2 regions of the Cupriavidus sp. R6-3 genome follow, and region 2 is predicted to be linked to the other one. Evidence: riboswitches for the same ligand, from Rfam matches in the RefSeq annotation. Region 2 holds a riboswitch; the other holds the start of a gene.
The links. A riboswitch is a leader RNA that binds a small molecule or an ion and turns the genes downstream of it on or off. The one in region 2 is predicted to bind glycine.

Region 1: another riboswitch for glycine. It lies ahead of AC6EI8_RS08775 (D-amino acid dehydrogenase); the one in region 2 lies ahead of gcvT (glycine cleavage system aminomethyltransferase GcvT).

What each region holds. Positions count from the first base shown of each region.
Region 1 is NZ_JCBAJO010000033.1:25,258-31,471, reverse strand. It holds gene AC6EI8_RS08780 (GGDEF domain-containing protein) at 1-674, shown strand, start outside; glycine riboswitch at 808-924, shown strand; gene AC6EI8_RS08775 (D-amino acid dehydrogenase) at 981-2,318, shown strand; gene AC6EI8_RS08770 (SDR family NAD(P)-dependent oxidoreductase) at 2,889-3,683, opposite strand; gene AC6EI8_RS08765 (ATP-binding protein) at 3,801-5,240, opposite strand; gene AC6EI8_RS08760 (response regulator) at 5,240-6,046, opposite strand; gene glk (glucokinase) at 6,090-6,214, opposite strand, start outside.
Region 2 is NZ_JCBAJO010000071.1:33-6,246, forward strand. It holds partial or broken gene AC6EI8_RS13165 (c-type cytochrome) at 1-186, shown strand, start outside; gene hemN (oxygen-independent coproporphyrinogen III oxidase) at 392-1,999, opposite strand; gene AC6EI8_RS13175 (UvrD-helicase domain-containing protein) at 2,272-4,356, opposite strand; glycine riboswitch at 4,565-4,661, shown strand; glycine riboswitch at 4,683-4,829, shown strand; gene gcvT (glycine cleavage system aminomethyltransferase GcvT) at 4,930-6,057, shown strand; gene gcvH (glycine cleavage system protein GcvH) at 6,165-6,214, shown strand, end outside.

The sequences.
Region 1 (6,214 bases), on a different contig from region 2:
TCACGGGCGCGCCCGGCGTGCGTTTCTATGCCGGCTGCCCGCTCGCGGTACGGGGCGGCGCCAAGGTCGGCACGCTGTGCCTGATCGACACCGAGCCGCGCGAGTTCGACAAGGACGATCAGGCGCTGCTGCACGATCTGGGTCGCCTGGCCGAGCAGGAACTGGAGTCGGCGCAACTGGCCTCGATGGACGACCTGACGATGCTGTCGAACCGCCGCGGCTTCTCGGCGCTGGCGCAGCATGCGCTGGCGGTCTGCCAGCGCCAGGGAATGCCCGTCACACTGCTGTTCTTCGACATGGACGGCTTCAAGGCCATCAACGACCGCTTCGGGCACGCCGAGGGCGATCTGGCGCTGGCCGCCTTCGCCGACCACCTGCGCCAGGCCTTCCGCGAGTCCGACCTGATCGGACGGCTGGGCGGCGACGAGTTCGTCGTGCTGCTGGTCGACGCCTCGGCCGACCAGTGCGACGCGATGCTGGCCCGGCTGCGGCAAGTCGTGGACGCGTACAACGCGCAGAGCCAGCGCGGCTATGCGCTGGATTTCAGCGCCGGCGCGGTCGCCTTCGATCCCGCCCGGCACACCGGCATCGCCGACCTGCTGGCGCAGGCCGACCAGGCGATGTACGCCAACAAGGCACGCAGGAAGGGAACGCCGCCCGCCGCGCCACAGTAACTCGCGTTGCGGCCGCCGCCGCGCCGTGTTACTGTCCGCCCATCCAGGAGAAAGCGAGCCTGCGGCGCGACAGCGCGGCGGCAGCGCTGCCGAAGGCGTACCCCCGAAACGCTCAGGTACCGAAGACTGGAGACGACAACGAACTGGAGAGCGCCGCCATCATGGTTCAGCGATGACGGCCGCCGAAGGGGCAAACCGGGTCCGGGGCGGACGCGGTGAATCTCTCAGGCAAAAGGACAGTGGGGGCAGCCGGGTTGGCATCGACGATGCCGGCCGGCTGCCCCTTTTTGCATCCTGGAGCCTGAAATGAAAGTCATCGTGATGGGGGCCGGCGTGATCGGCGTGGCCTCGGCGTGGTATCTGTCCAAGGCCGGCCATGAGGTCGTCGTGCTCGAGCGCAATGCCGGCGCGGCACGCGAAACCAGCTTCGGCAACGGCGGCCAGATCTCGGTCAGCCATGCCGAGCCCTGGGCCAACCCCTCGGCGCCGCTGAAGCTGCTCAGCTGGCTGGGACGCGAGGACGCACCGCTGCTGTTCCGCCTGCGCGCCGACCCGGCGCAATGGTCGTGGGGGCTGAAGTTCCTGCGCGAATGTCCGGCCCGGCGTTCCACCCGCAACATGATCCAGCTGCTCAACCTCGGCACCTACAGCCGCGCCAGCCTGCAGGCGCTGCGCGCCGAGACGGGCATCGAATACGATCATCTGACCCGCGGCATCCTGCACTTCTATACCAGCCAGAAGGAATTCGACGCGGCCATCGAGCCGGCGCGCATCATGCGCGAGCTGGGCTGCGAGCGCCGCGTGATCGGTCCCGACGAAGTGGTGAAGCTCGAACCGGCGCTGGCCTCGATCGCGCCGCGGCTGGCGGGCGCCACCTACACCAGCGAGGACGAGTCCGGCGACGTGCACCGCTTCACCACCGGGCTGGCCGCGCTGTGCGAGGCGCGCGGCGTGCGCTTCCGCTACGGCGTGCGCGTGCAGCGGCTGCTGGCCGAAGGCGGTCGCATGCGCGGGGTCGAGATCGCCGACGAGACCGGCGCCTACACCGTCGAGCAGGCCGACGCCTATGTGCTCGCGCTCGGCAGCTTCAGCCCGATGCTGGCGCGGCCGCTCGGCGTCAAGCTCGATATCTATCCGGCCAAGGGTTATTCGGCCACGCTGCCGGTGCTCGACCCGGAGCGCGCGCCAAGCGTCAGCCTGACCGACGACGAGTACAAGCTGGTGTTCTCGCGTCTGGGCGACCGGCTGCGCATCGCGGGCACCGCGGAGCTCAACGGCTATTCGATGGAGCTGAACCCGGTGCGCTGCGAGGCCATCGTGCGGCGCACGCTGGAGATCTTCCCCGGTGTCAGCCGTCCCGAACTGGCGCGCTACTGGACTGGCCTGCGACCCGCGACGCCGGGCAACGTGCCGTATATCGGCGCGAGCGCGGTGCAGGGGCTGTACCTGAACACGGGCCATGGCACGCTGGGCTGGACCCACGGCTGCGGCTCGGGACGCGCGATCGCCGAGCTGATCAGCGGCCGCGTGCCGGAGGTGGACTTTGGCTTCTGCGGTCCGCTGCCTGAGGCGCCACGGATGGCGCGGCCGCTCGCGCCGGTGGTGGCGGCGCGTGCCGCCGCGTCGGAGCCGGCAGAGGTTTGATCCGGGGTTTGATCCGGGGTCTTATACGGATCTGATACGGATCTGATACGGATCTGATACGGATCTGATACGGGCCTGAAACAACGACACCGGCGCGGCATGGCATCGCCATGCGCGCCGGTGTTTTCGTTTCATCGTTGGCGTGGATGCGTCCGGGCACGCCTCGGGCACACCTTGGAGATGCATCAGGACAAGCATCGGAACACGTGTCGAGCATGCATCGCGCACGCACCGGGCCCCCGCATGCCGGCGAAAGCGTACCCGTTTCTGCGTGCCCCTCGCGCAAACCGTACCCGTTTCTGCGTACCCGTTCGCGAGCGTCGATGGGCCGGCTGATTGCGATGAAACCGCCGGTAAAACCGGCGTGCCGGCAGGCGATGGATAGCGGCGCCGTACCCGTTTCTGCGTCGCGCGAACTCAATCAATATGGACGCCGCGCGCAAAGCGTACCCGTTTCTGCGTGCCTGGCAGCGGTGCGAAACCAGGTCCGGCATGACGGTGCGATGCACGGCATCGCACCGTCACGCCGTCGCACCATGGCACCGTCGCATCATCCCGCCATCGCCAGGCTCAGGCGATGGTATCCACCACGCCACCATCGACCCGCAACGCGGCACCGGTGGTCGCCGATGCCTGCGGCGAACAGACGTAGACCACCATGTGCGCGACCTCCTCCACCGTGGCCGCGCGCTGGAGGATCGAGCTGGGCCGATGCGCCTTGACGAACTCGGCGGCCGCCTCCTCGATCGACAGCCCCGCCTTCTGCGCGTCCTCCCGCAGCATCTCGCGCAGGCCGTCCGACAGTGTCGGCCCCGGCAAGACCGCGTTGACGGTCACGCCGGTGCCGCTGAGCCGTTTGGCGAGGCCGCGCGATACCGCCAGTTGCGCGGTCTTCGAGAAGCCGTAATGGATCATGTCCTCCGGCGTGTTCAGCGCGGACTCCGACGAGATGAACACCACGCGGCCCCAGCCGTTCGCCGCCATCGCCGCCGTATACGCCCGCGCCAGCCGCACGCCCGACATCACGTTGACATCAAAGATCCGGGTCCAGTCCTCGTCGCTCAGTTCATAGAAGTCGCGCGGACCGTAGATGCCGGCGTTGTTGACCAGAATGTCCACCGCCGGCTCGGCGGCCACGATTGCATCGCAGCCCTCGGCGCCGCCGACGTCGGCCGCGACGCCGCGCACCGTGGCGCCCGGCACCTCGCGCACCACGTCGGCAATGGCGCCCTCGACGGTGTCCTGCTTGCGGCCATTGACGATGACGGTGGCGCCGCTGCGCGCGAGGCCGATGGCGATGGCCAGCCCGATGCCCGCGGTCGAGGCGGTGACAAGGGCGGTCTTGCCGGTGAGATCGATCTGCATGAGTGCCTCCTGAATCAGTGGGACAGCAGGGCAGAGGATGCAAACGGTTGGCGAAAGCCGTACGCAGAAACGGGTACGCTATTGGAGAAAATCGCCACCACCGCCGTATGCCGCGGACTAGTGGCGGCGTTCGCCTCGTGCGTCGCCCGCTGCGGGAAACACCACGCGCACCCGCAGCCCCGGCTCGTTATCTTCCAGCGACAGCGTGGCGCGATGCACCTGGGTGATCTCGTCGACGATGGCCAGGCCCAGGCCGCTGCCGCCGCTCGGTGCATCGGGCAGGCGGTAGAAGCGATCGAGCACGCGGGCGCGCTGCTCGGGCGGGATGCCGGGACCGTTGTCGGCGACCATCAGCGCGACGCGGCCCGCATCCGCGCGCTGCACGCGCACGTCGACCTTGCCGCCGGCCGGCACATAGCGCAGGGCGTTGTCGATCAGATTGGTCAGCAGGATGCGCAGCGCGTCGGGGTCGCCCTGCACGGTCAGCCCGGCCGAGTCTCCATCGCGGCCATCGTGACCTTTGTCGCCATCGTGACCAACCCGACCATGGCGACTATCGGCACCGCCATCGCCATCGGTAGTGTCGAGCCCCAGGTCGATATGCCGATCGAGGGCGGCCTGCGTCATCTCGCCGACCACCGTCGCGGCCAGCTCGCGCAAGGCGACCGGCTGATGGCCAGCGACGGCCGCGCCGGGCTCGTGGCGCGCGAGCGTCAGCAACTGCGTCACCAGATGCGTCAGCCGCTCGAGCCCGTCGCGCAGATTGCCGACCGCCTCGCGGCGCGCCGGCTCGCTGTCGGCGCGTTCGACCAGTTGCGCCTGCAGCTGCAGCGCGGTCAGCGGCGTGCGCAGCGCGTGCGCGGCATCGGCGATGAACGCGCGCTGCGTGTCGATCGCGTCGGACAGCCGCGCCAGCAGCAGGTTGAGCGCCTCGGTCAGCGGCGCGATCTCGGCCGGCATCTGCGCCACCGCCAGCGGCGACAGCGCATTGGCATCGCGCTTGCCCACCTGCCGCGCGATCTCGCGCACCGGCCGCAGCCCGCGGCCGACCGCCAGCCAGACCATCCAGCCCAGCAGCGGCAGCAGCAACAGCAGCGGTGCGACGGTGCGCAGCGCCATCCGCGCCGCCACTTCGCGGCGCGCGCTCATCGGCTGTGCGATCTGCACCACCGCCGGCCCGAGCTGCACGCTGTAGATGCGGAACTCGCCGTCGTCGGTGCGCACATTGGAAAAGCCGAGCTCCGCGCGCGGCGGCAGCGACGGCCGCGAATGCGACAGATAGAGGCTGCGGCCGGTGCCGTCCCAGATATGGATGACCACGTCCTCGTCGGAACGGAACAGATTGTCGGTGCCGGGTGGCAGCGGCGGCGGCAGCGATGGCATCGCCGGGCCGCTGAACTGGCTCGGCAGCGCGAGCGCGACCTGGCGCATCTGGTAGTCGAACAGCGCGTTGGCCTCCTGCCGGGCCTGGCCGTAGATCAGCGCGGTGGCGGCGGCGATGCCGGCCAGCAGGCCGAGCGCCAGCCACCACAGCAGGGTCCGCTGGATCGATCGCATCAGCGCGCTCCTCCAGCGGCTTCATTGTCCTTGCCGCCGTCTTTCTTGCTGCCCGTCTCGCTGCCCGTCTCGCTGTCCTTCTCGCCGCCGTTGTCCCCCTGCTGCACGCCTTCATCGAGCTTCGGGCAGACATAACCGACACCGCGGATATTGCGGATCAAACCCTGGCCGAGCTTCTTGCGCAGCGCGTGGATATAGACCTCGACCGTGTTGCTGCCCACCTCGTCGTCCCAGCCGTACAGCTTCTCCTGCAGCTGCGGCACCGACCAGACCTTGCCCGGACGCGCCAGCAGCGCCGCCAGCAACGCGTATTCGCGCGCCGACAGATGGACCGGCTCGCCCGACAACGTGACTTCGCGCGTGGCCGGATTGAGCACGATGGCGCCGTAGCGGACCAACGGCTCGGCGCGGCCCTGCGCGCGCCGCGCCAGCGCGTGGATGCGCGCCACCAGCTCCTGCAGGTCGAAGGGCTTGACCAGATAGTCGTCGGCCCCGGCGTTCAATCCGGCGACGCGATCGGCGACCGCATCGCGCGCGGTCAGGATCAGCACCGGCGTGGCGACGCCGCGCGCCCGCATGCCGGACAACACATCAAGACCGGATCGGCGCGGCAGGCCGAGATCGAGCAGCACCAGATCGTGCTGCCCCTCGGCCGCGCCGCCGGCGGCGACGCCAGGCGGTTGCGTGGCGGCCGACAGTCCGGCCTCGCCGTCGCGTACCCAGTCCACCGCGAAGCCTTCCTGACGCAGCGCCAGCCGCACGGAATCGCCGATCATCGTGTCGTCTTCGATCAGCAGCACACGCATCGCTTCGCTCCGTTCGTCCGCCCCGCCGGGCGTGCGCAGCGGCTCATCGCCGGTCGACCGCTTCGGCCAGCGCGTGCGCCAGCCCCGGCAGCGCGGGAAAGCGCGCGGTGATGACCTGCACCGGCACCGGCTCGAGGAAAGCGCGCATGCGTCCCTTGTCGACGAAGC
Region 2 (6,214 bases):
GGCGTCGCCGGTGCACCGAAGGTCGGCGACAAGGCCGCCTGGGCCCCCCGCATCAAGGAAGGCATGGACGCGGTCCACAACTTCGCGCTGAAGGGCAAGGGCGTGATGCCGCCGAAGGGTGGCTACGCCGGCCCCGACGCCGACGTGATCGCCGCGGCCGACTACATGGTCAACGCGTCGAAATAAGACCGGGGGCGCCGCGCGGCGCTCGCCTCGGCAGGATAAAAAAGCCAGCGGGATCTCGCTGGCTTTTTTTACGTCCGGAGTTCGCCGCGTTGGACCACGCGCGAGTACCGGGCGGTCGGCACCGGCCCGGAGCGCGATGTCGGCGGCTTCCGCAGCAGCGGGTGCGCCAACGGCTTTTGCGGTTTACGTCCGGCGTTCGGCTTCGCTACACCACGCGCGAGTACCGGGCGATGGGCGCCGCGCCGGGGCGGGATGTCGACGGCATCCGCTGCAGCGGGCGCGCCATCGCCCTTTCCGAAACGGGATCGGTATTGGAACCCGAAAGCGGATTCGACAAGGAGTCCGAACCCGGCCGCCCCGCGATCACCCGGTCGTCCCGCAGATAGCGATCGAACACCATCGCCACGCGCCGCACCAGCAGGCGGCCCAGCGGCGTCACCTCGATCCGCGCGTCGGACAGCCGTACCAGCCCCTGCGCGGCCAGCGACGTAAGTTCCGCCCGCTCGGCGGCAAACTCGGCGTCGAAGTCGATGCCGTGCCGGCACGCGACCTCTGCGGTATCCAGTTCGCCATCGCACATCAGCGCACCGATGATGTCCTTGCGCACCCGGTCGTCGGCGTCGCAGACATGGCCGCGCAGCACCGGCAGCCTGCCGGCATCGAGCGCGCCGTAGTACGCGTCCAGCGTGCGGGCGTTCTGCACGTAGCGGCCGGCGACCGCGCCGATCGCCGAGATGCCAAAGCCGAGCTGGTCATGGCCGGCATGGGTCGCATAGCCCTGGAAGTTGCGCTGCAGCCGTCCCTCACGCTGGGCGCGGGCGAGCGCGTCGTCGGGCAGCGCGAAGTGATCCATGCCGATATGGACATAGCCGGCCGCGGTCAGCCGCTCGATGGCCGAGACCAGGATGTCCAGCTTTTCGCCGGCCGACGGCATCGCGGCCTCGTCGATCCGACGCTGCGGCTTGAAGACATGCGGCAGATGCGCGTAGCTGTACAGCGACAGGCGGTCGGGCCGCATCTCCAGCACCCGCTCGATGGTGGCGCCGAAGCGGGCCGCCGTCTGGTGCGGCAGGCCGTAGATCAGGTCCATGCTGATCGACAGGAAGCCGAGCCGTCGGGAAGCGGCGACCACGCGGCGCGTGTCCTCCACCGGCTGCACGCGATGGATCGCGGCCTGGACCTCGGGGTCGAAGTCCTGCACGCCTAGGCTGACGCGGTTGAAGCCGAGCTCGGCGAGCAGCGCCATCCGTTCGTCGTCGACGCGGCGCGGATCGATCTCGATCGAGTGCTCGCCGTCCGGCCGCAGATCGAAGTGCCGATGCAGCGCCGCCATGACCTGCCGCATTTCCCCGGGGTCGAGGAAGGTCGGCGTACCGCCGCCCCAGTGCGATTGCACGACGGCCCGGCGCTCGTCCAACCGGGCCGCCACCAGCGCCATCTCGCGCGCCAGGTAGCGAACGTAGCGCGCGCTGCGGCCGTGGTCGCGCGTGATGATCTTGTTGCAGCCGCAGTAGTAGCAGATGTTCTCGCAGAAGGGGATATGCAGATAGAGCGACAGCGGCGCGGCGGCGCCCCCTGCCCGGCAGTCGTCCAGCGCGGACAGATACCCCTCGTCGCCGAACCCCGCATCGAAGCGGTCGGCGGTCGGATACGAGGTGTAGCGCGGTCCGTTCACGTCGATGCGTTCCGCAAGCGCGCGGAAATCGGCGAGATCGCCGCGGCGGATGGCGGCATGCTGAGCGGCTGGGGAAGCGGCTTCGGCAGGGACTTCGGGAACGGCTTCGGAAGCGAAATGCGGAACGGTCGTTGCCATCGGCGGCCTTCTGAGGAATCCGCTTCGATGCTAGCCAGACCAGCGTGCGCAGGACTTGATCGACATCAAGGGCCGGCGATTCGGCTGTTCTCTCGGCGCTTCGGCGCCACGCGCCTGCGCCCTCAAAGTCCGATCGGCGATCCGCCACCGTAGCAGCCGGATGTTGCAGGCCCTGGCTGCCTTGTATCGACGCCGATACGAAGGGACGGGCGTACCCGGCGCTGCGCCTCAGCCCCTCAGCCCCCTCAGCCCCCTCAGCCCCCTCAGCCGCTTCAGCCGGTGGCGGCCTTGGTGCCGAGCAGCGCCTTCAGGCCCGCCAGCCGGTCCTTCGGGCTCATCGCCGGCGTCTCGTCCTTCGGTGCCGGGGCCTCCTCGAGCTTCATCTCGCCGATGAAGCGCGACGGCTGGCACGAGTAGGTGTCGCGCGCGCGCTTGCGCTTCTTGCACCAGCTGATATGCAGGCTGCGCTGCGCGCGCGTGATGCCGACATACATCAGGCGGCGCTCTTCCTCGATCTTCTCGTCGCTCAGGTCCTCGTCCTCGCGGCAATGCGGCAGGATGCCCTCCTCCACGCCGACCAGGAACACATGCGGATACTCGAGGCCCTTGGACGCGTGCAGCGTCGACAGCCGAACCGCGTCGGGATCTTCCTCGCGGCCTTCGAGCATGCTCATCAGCGCGACGGTCTGCGTCAGCTCCAGCAGGTTCTTGCCCTCGTCGCCAAATCCATCGGCGGTGTCGAAGCCGGTCGCCTCGCCATCGGCGGCCTCCGGCTTGGTGCCCTTGCGCTTGAGCCAGTCGAGGAACTCGAGCGTATTGGTCCATTTGGCCTGGGCCTGGCGCTCGTCGAATGTGTCGTACAGATAGGCTTCGTAGTGGATGCCTTCCATCAGGTCGTCGAGCACCTCGGTGGCCGGGTCGCGCGCGGCGCGGTCCGCCAGCCGCACCATCGCCTCGCAGAAGGTGCGCAGCGGCTCGAGCTGGCGCGGCTGCAGCTTGCCTTCGATGCCGCCCATCATCGCCGCCTCGAACAGCGAGACCTTGGCCTGGCCGGCGAAGGTCCCCAGCACCTCCAGCGTGGTATTGCCGACGCCGCGCCGCGGCGTAGTTACCGCGCGGATGAAGGCGGGATCGTCGTCCGGATTGGCGATCAGCCGCAGGTAGGCGCAGATGTCCTTGATCTCGGCCTTGTCGAAGAAGCTCTGCCCGCCGGACAGCACATATGGGATGCGCTCGCGGCGCAAGATCTGTTCGAACAGCCGCGCCTGGTGGTTGCCGCGATAAAGGATCGCGTAGTCGCGGAACTGCGCGCGCCGCTCGAACTTGTGGGCCGACAGCTTGAACACCACCGACTCGGCCTCGTGCTCCTCGTCGTTCATCTGCGTCACGGAGATCGGATCGCCCATGCCGTGCTCGCTCCACAGCGTCTTGTCGAACAGCTTGGGATTGTTGGCGATCACCGCGTTGGCCGCCTGCAGGATGCGCACCGTGGAGCGATAGTTCTGCTCCAGCTTGATGACCTTCAGGTTCGGAAAGTCGGTCTGCAGCAGGCGCAAATTGTCCAGCGTGGCGCCGCGCCAGCCGTAGATCGCCTGGTCGTCGTCGCCGACCGCGGTGAAGGCGGGCGCGCGCAGATGCGAGCCGCCGGCCAGCAGCTTCAGCAGCTGGTACTGGCAGGCGTTGGTGTCCTGGTATTCGTCGACCAGGAAATAGCGCAGCCGGTTCTGCCACTTGAGCCGCACGGTTTCGTCGCGGGCGAACAGCTCGGCCGGCAGACGGATCAGGTCGTCGAAGTCGACCGCCTGGTAGGCCGCCAGCGTGGCGACGTAGTTGCGGTAGATCAGCGCGGCCTGGTGCTGGTCGGCATCGGTTGCCTCGGCGATCGCGGTTTCCGGATCGACCATGCCGTTTTTCCACAGCGAGATCGTGCTCTGCACGCTGCGGATCAGCTTCTTGTCGGTGGTCGCCAGCTGTTCCTGGATCAGGCCGAAGCAGTCGTCGGCGTCCATGATCGAGAACTGCGGCTTCAGGCCCAGGTGCTCCGCCTCGGCGCGCAGGATCTGCACGCCGAGCGAGTGGAAGGTACAGACGGTCAGCTGGCGCAGCGGAATGCGCTTGCCGTCGCGGGTCTTGCCCTCCATCAGCTTGGCGATCCGCTCCTGCATCTCCTTGGCGGCCTTGTTGGTGAAGGTCACCGCGGCGATATGGCGGGGCTCGAAGCCCTTGTCCTCGATCAGATGCGCGATCTTCTGCGTGATCACCCGGGTCTTGCCCGAGCCCGCGCCGGCGAGCACCAGGCAGGGGCCGTCCAGATAGCGGACGGCTTCGGATTGGGCGGCGTTCAGTCCGTGGGTCATCGGTCGGGGATCGGAGGTCGGGTACAGCCGGAGGTCGGACCGCATCGCAAGGGACGCGGGCCGCAGGCGCGACGCGTTGTGGACGCGTCGCGAATGGGTCGAAGCCGGCGATGTTAACACGGGGGCGGGTCCGGCCGAGGCTCCGGAACCGACTCCTGCGACGCGCCGCTCTCGCGTTGACAGCCGCCAAGGCTGCGGTTAGAGTCGCGCCATCCGTCCGGGAGAGCGCGCGACTGTATCGTCATTCGCGCCGCCGAAGGGGAATCACCCGAAAACTCTCAGGCACCATGGACCGGGCGGATCGGCATGCAGCATGCACACGATGTATGCCGAACTCTGGAGAGCGACACCCGTCATTCATCAGCTGGATGATGAGCGTGTCCACCGAAGGGGCGCACGGCGTGGCCAGTCAGTCCGACGAGGACGGCAAGCCGGGCCGTAATCTCTCAGGTATCGAGGACAGAGGGGGTCATCCGTCGCGACGGTTCGCACCGAGCCGCGCGACGGATGACCCTTTTTTTGTTTGGCGCGCCGCGCGCGCCGGACCGAACGATGCCACGCTCCGAGGAATTCATGACGCTCCAGGCCACGCCCCTCAACGCCATCCACCGCGCCCTCGGCGCCCGCATGGTCGATTTCGGCGGATGGGACATGCCGGTCAACTACGGCTCGCAGATCGAGGAACACCACGCGGTGCGCAGCGATGCGGGCATGTTCGACGTCTCGCACATGTGCGTCGTCGACCTCGCCGGCCCCAATACCCGCGCCTTCCTGCGCGGACTGCTCGCCAACAACGTCGACAAGCTGCAAACCCCGGGCAAGGCGCTGTATTCCTGCATGCTCGACCCGAACGGCGGCGTGATCGACGACCTGATCGTCTACTTCTTCGCCGAGGACCGCTTCCGCCTGGTGGTCAACGCCAGCACCGCGACCGGCGATATCGACTGGATCCGCCAGCGCAACGCCGCCACCGGCGCCGGCGTGACGATCACCCCGCGCCGTACCGATAACGCTCTCGATGGCGCGACCCCGCTGGCGATCGTCGCCGTGCAGGGCCCGAATGCGCGTGCCAAGGTCTGGAGCGCATTCCCGTCGACCCAGCCCAGCGAATCGCTCAAGCCCTTCAACGCGATGGTGGTCGAGGACCCCGCGATCGGCGAAATCATGGTGGCCCGCACCGGCTACACCGGCGAGGACGGTTTCGAGCTGGTGGTGCCGGCCGACAACGTCGCCGCGGTCTGGGAAAAGCTGCATGCCGCCGGCGTGCGCCCCGCCGGCCTCGGCGCACGCGACACGCTGCGCCTCGAAGCCGGCATGAATCTGTACGGCCAGGACATGGACATCCACACCTCGCCGCTCGACGCGGGCTTGGCCTGGACGGTCGACCTGCAGAGCGAGCGCGATTTCGTCGGCAAGGCCGCGCTGGTGGCCAACGGCCAGCGCCAGCAGTTCGCCGGCCTGATCCTGCGGGACAAGGGCGGCGTGCTGCGCGCGCACCAGACCGTGCTGACCGCCGCCGGCGAGGGCGAGATCACGTCGGGCACCTTCAGCCCGACGCTGTCCCAATCGATCGCCTTCGCGCGCCTGCCCAAGGATGTGGCGCTCGGCAGCGAAGTCCAGGTGCTGATCCGCGACCGCAAACTGACTGCGACTGTGGTTAAACTGCCGTTTGTGCGCAATGGCAAGGCACTCGTGAGCTGACAGCTCGCATCGGACATCGTCCACCCGGTCACGCTGCGCCCCGCGGCCCCCTTCATCCCGATGGCACGCGGCGGCGCGACACAAGAATCTGAAATTGGAGAATCTCGATGAATTTCCCCGCTGACCTGAAGTACACCGAGTCGCACGAATGGGTGCG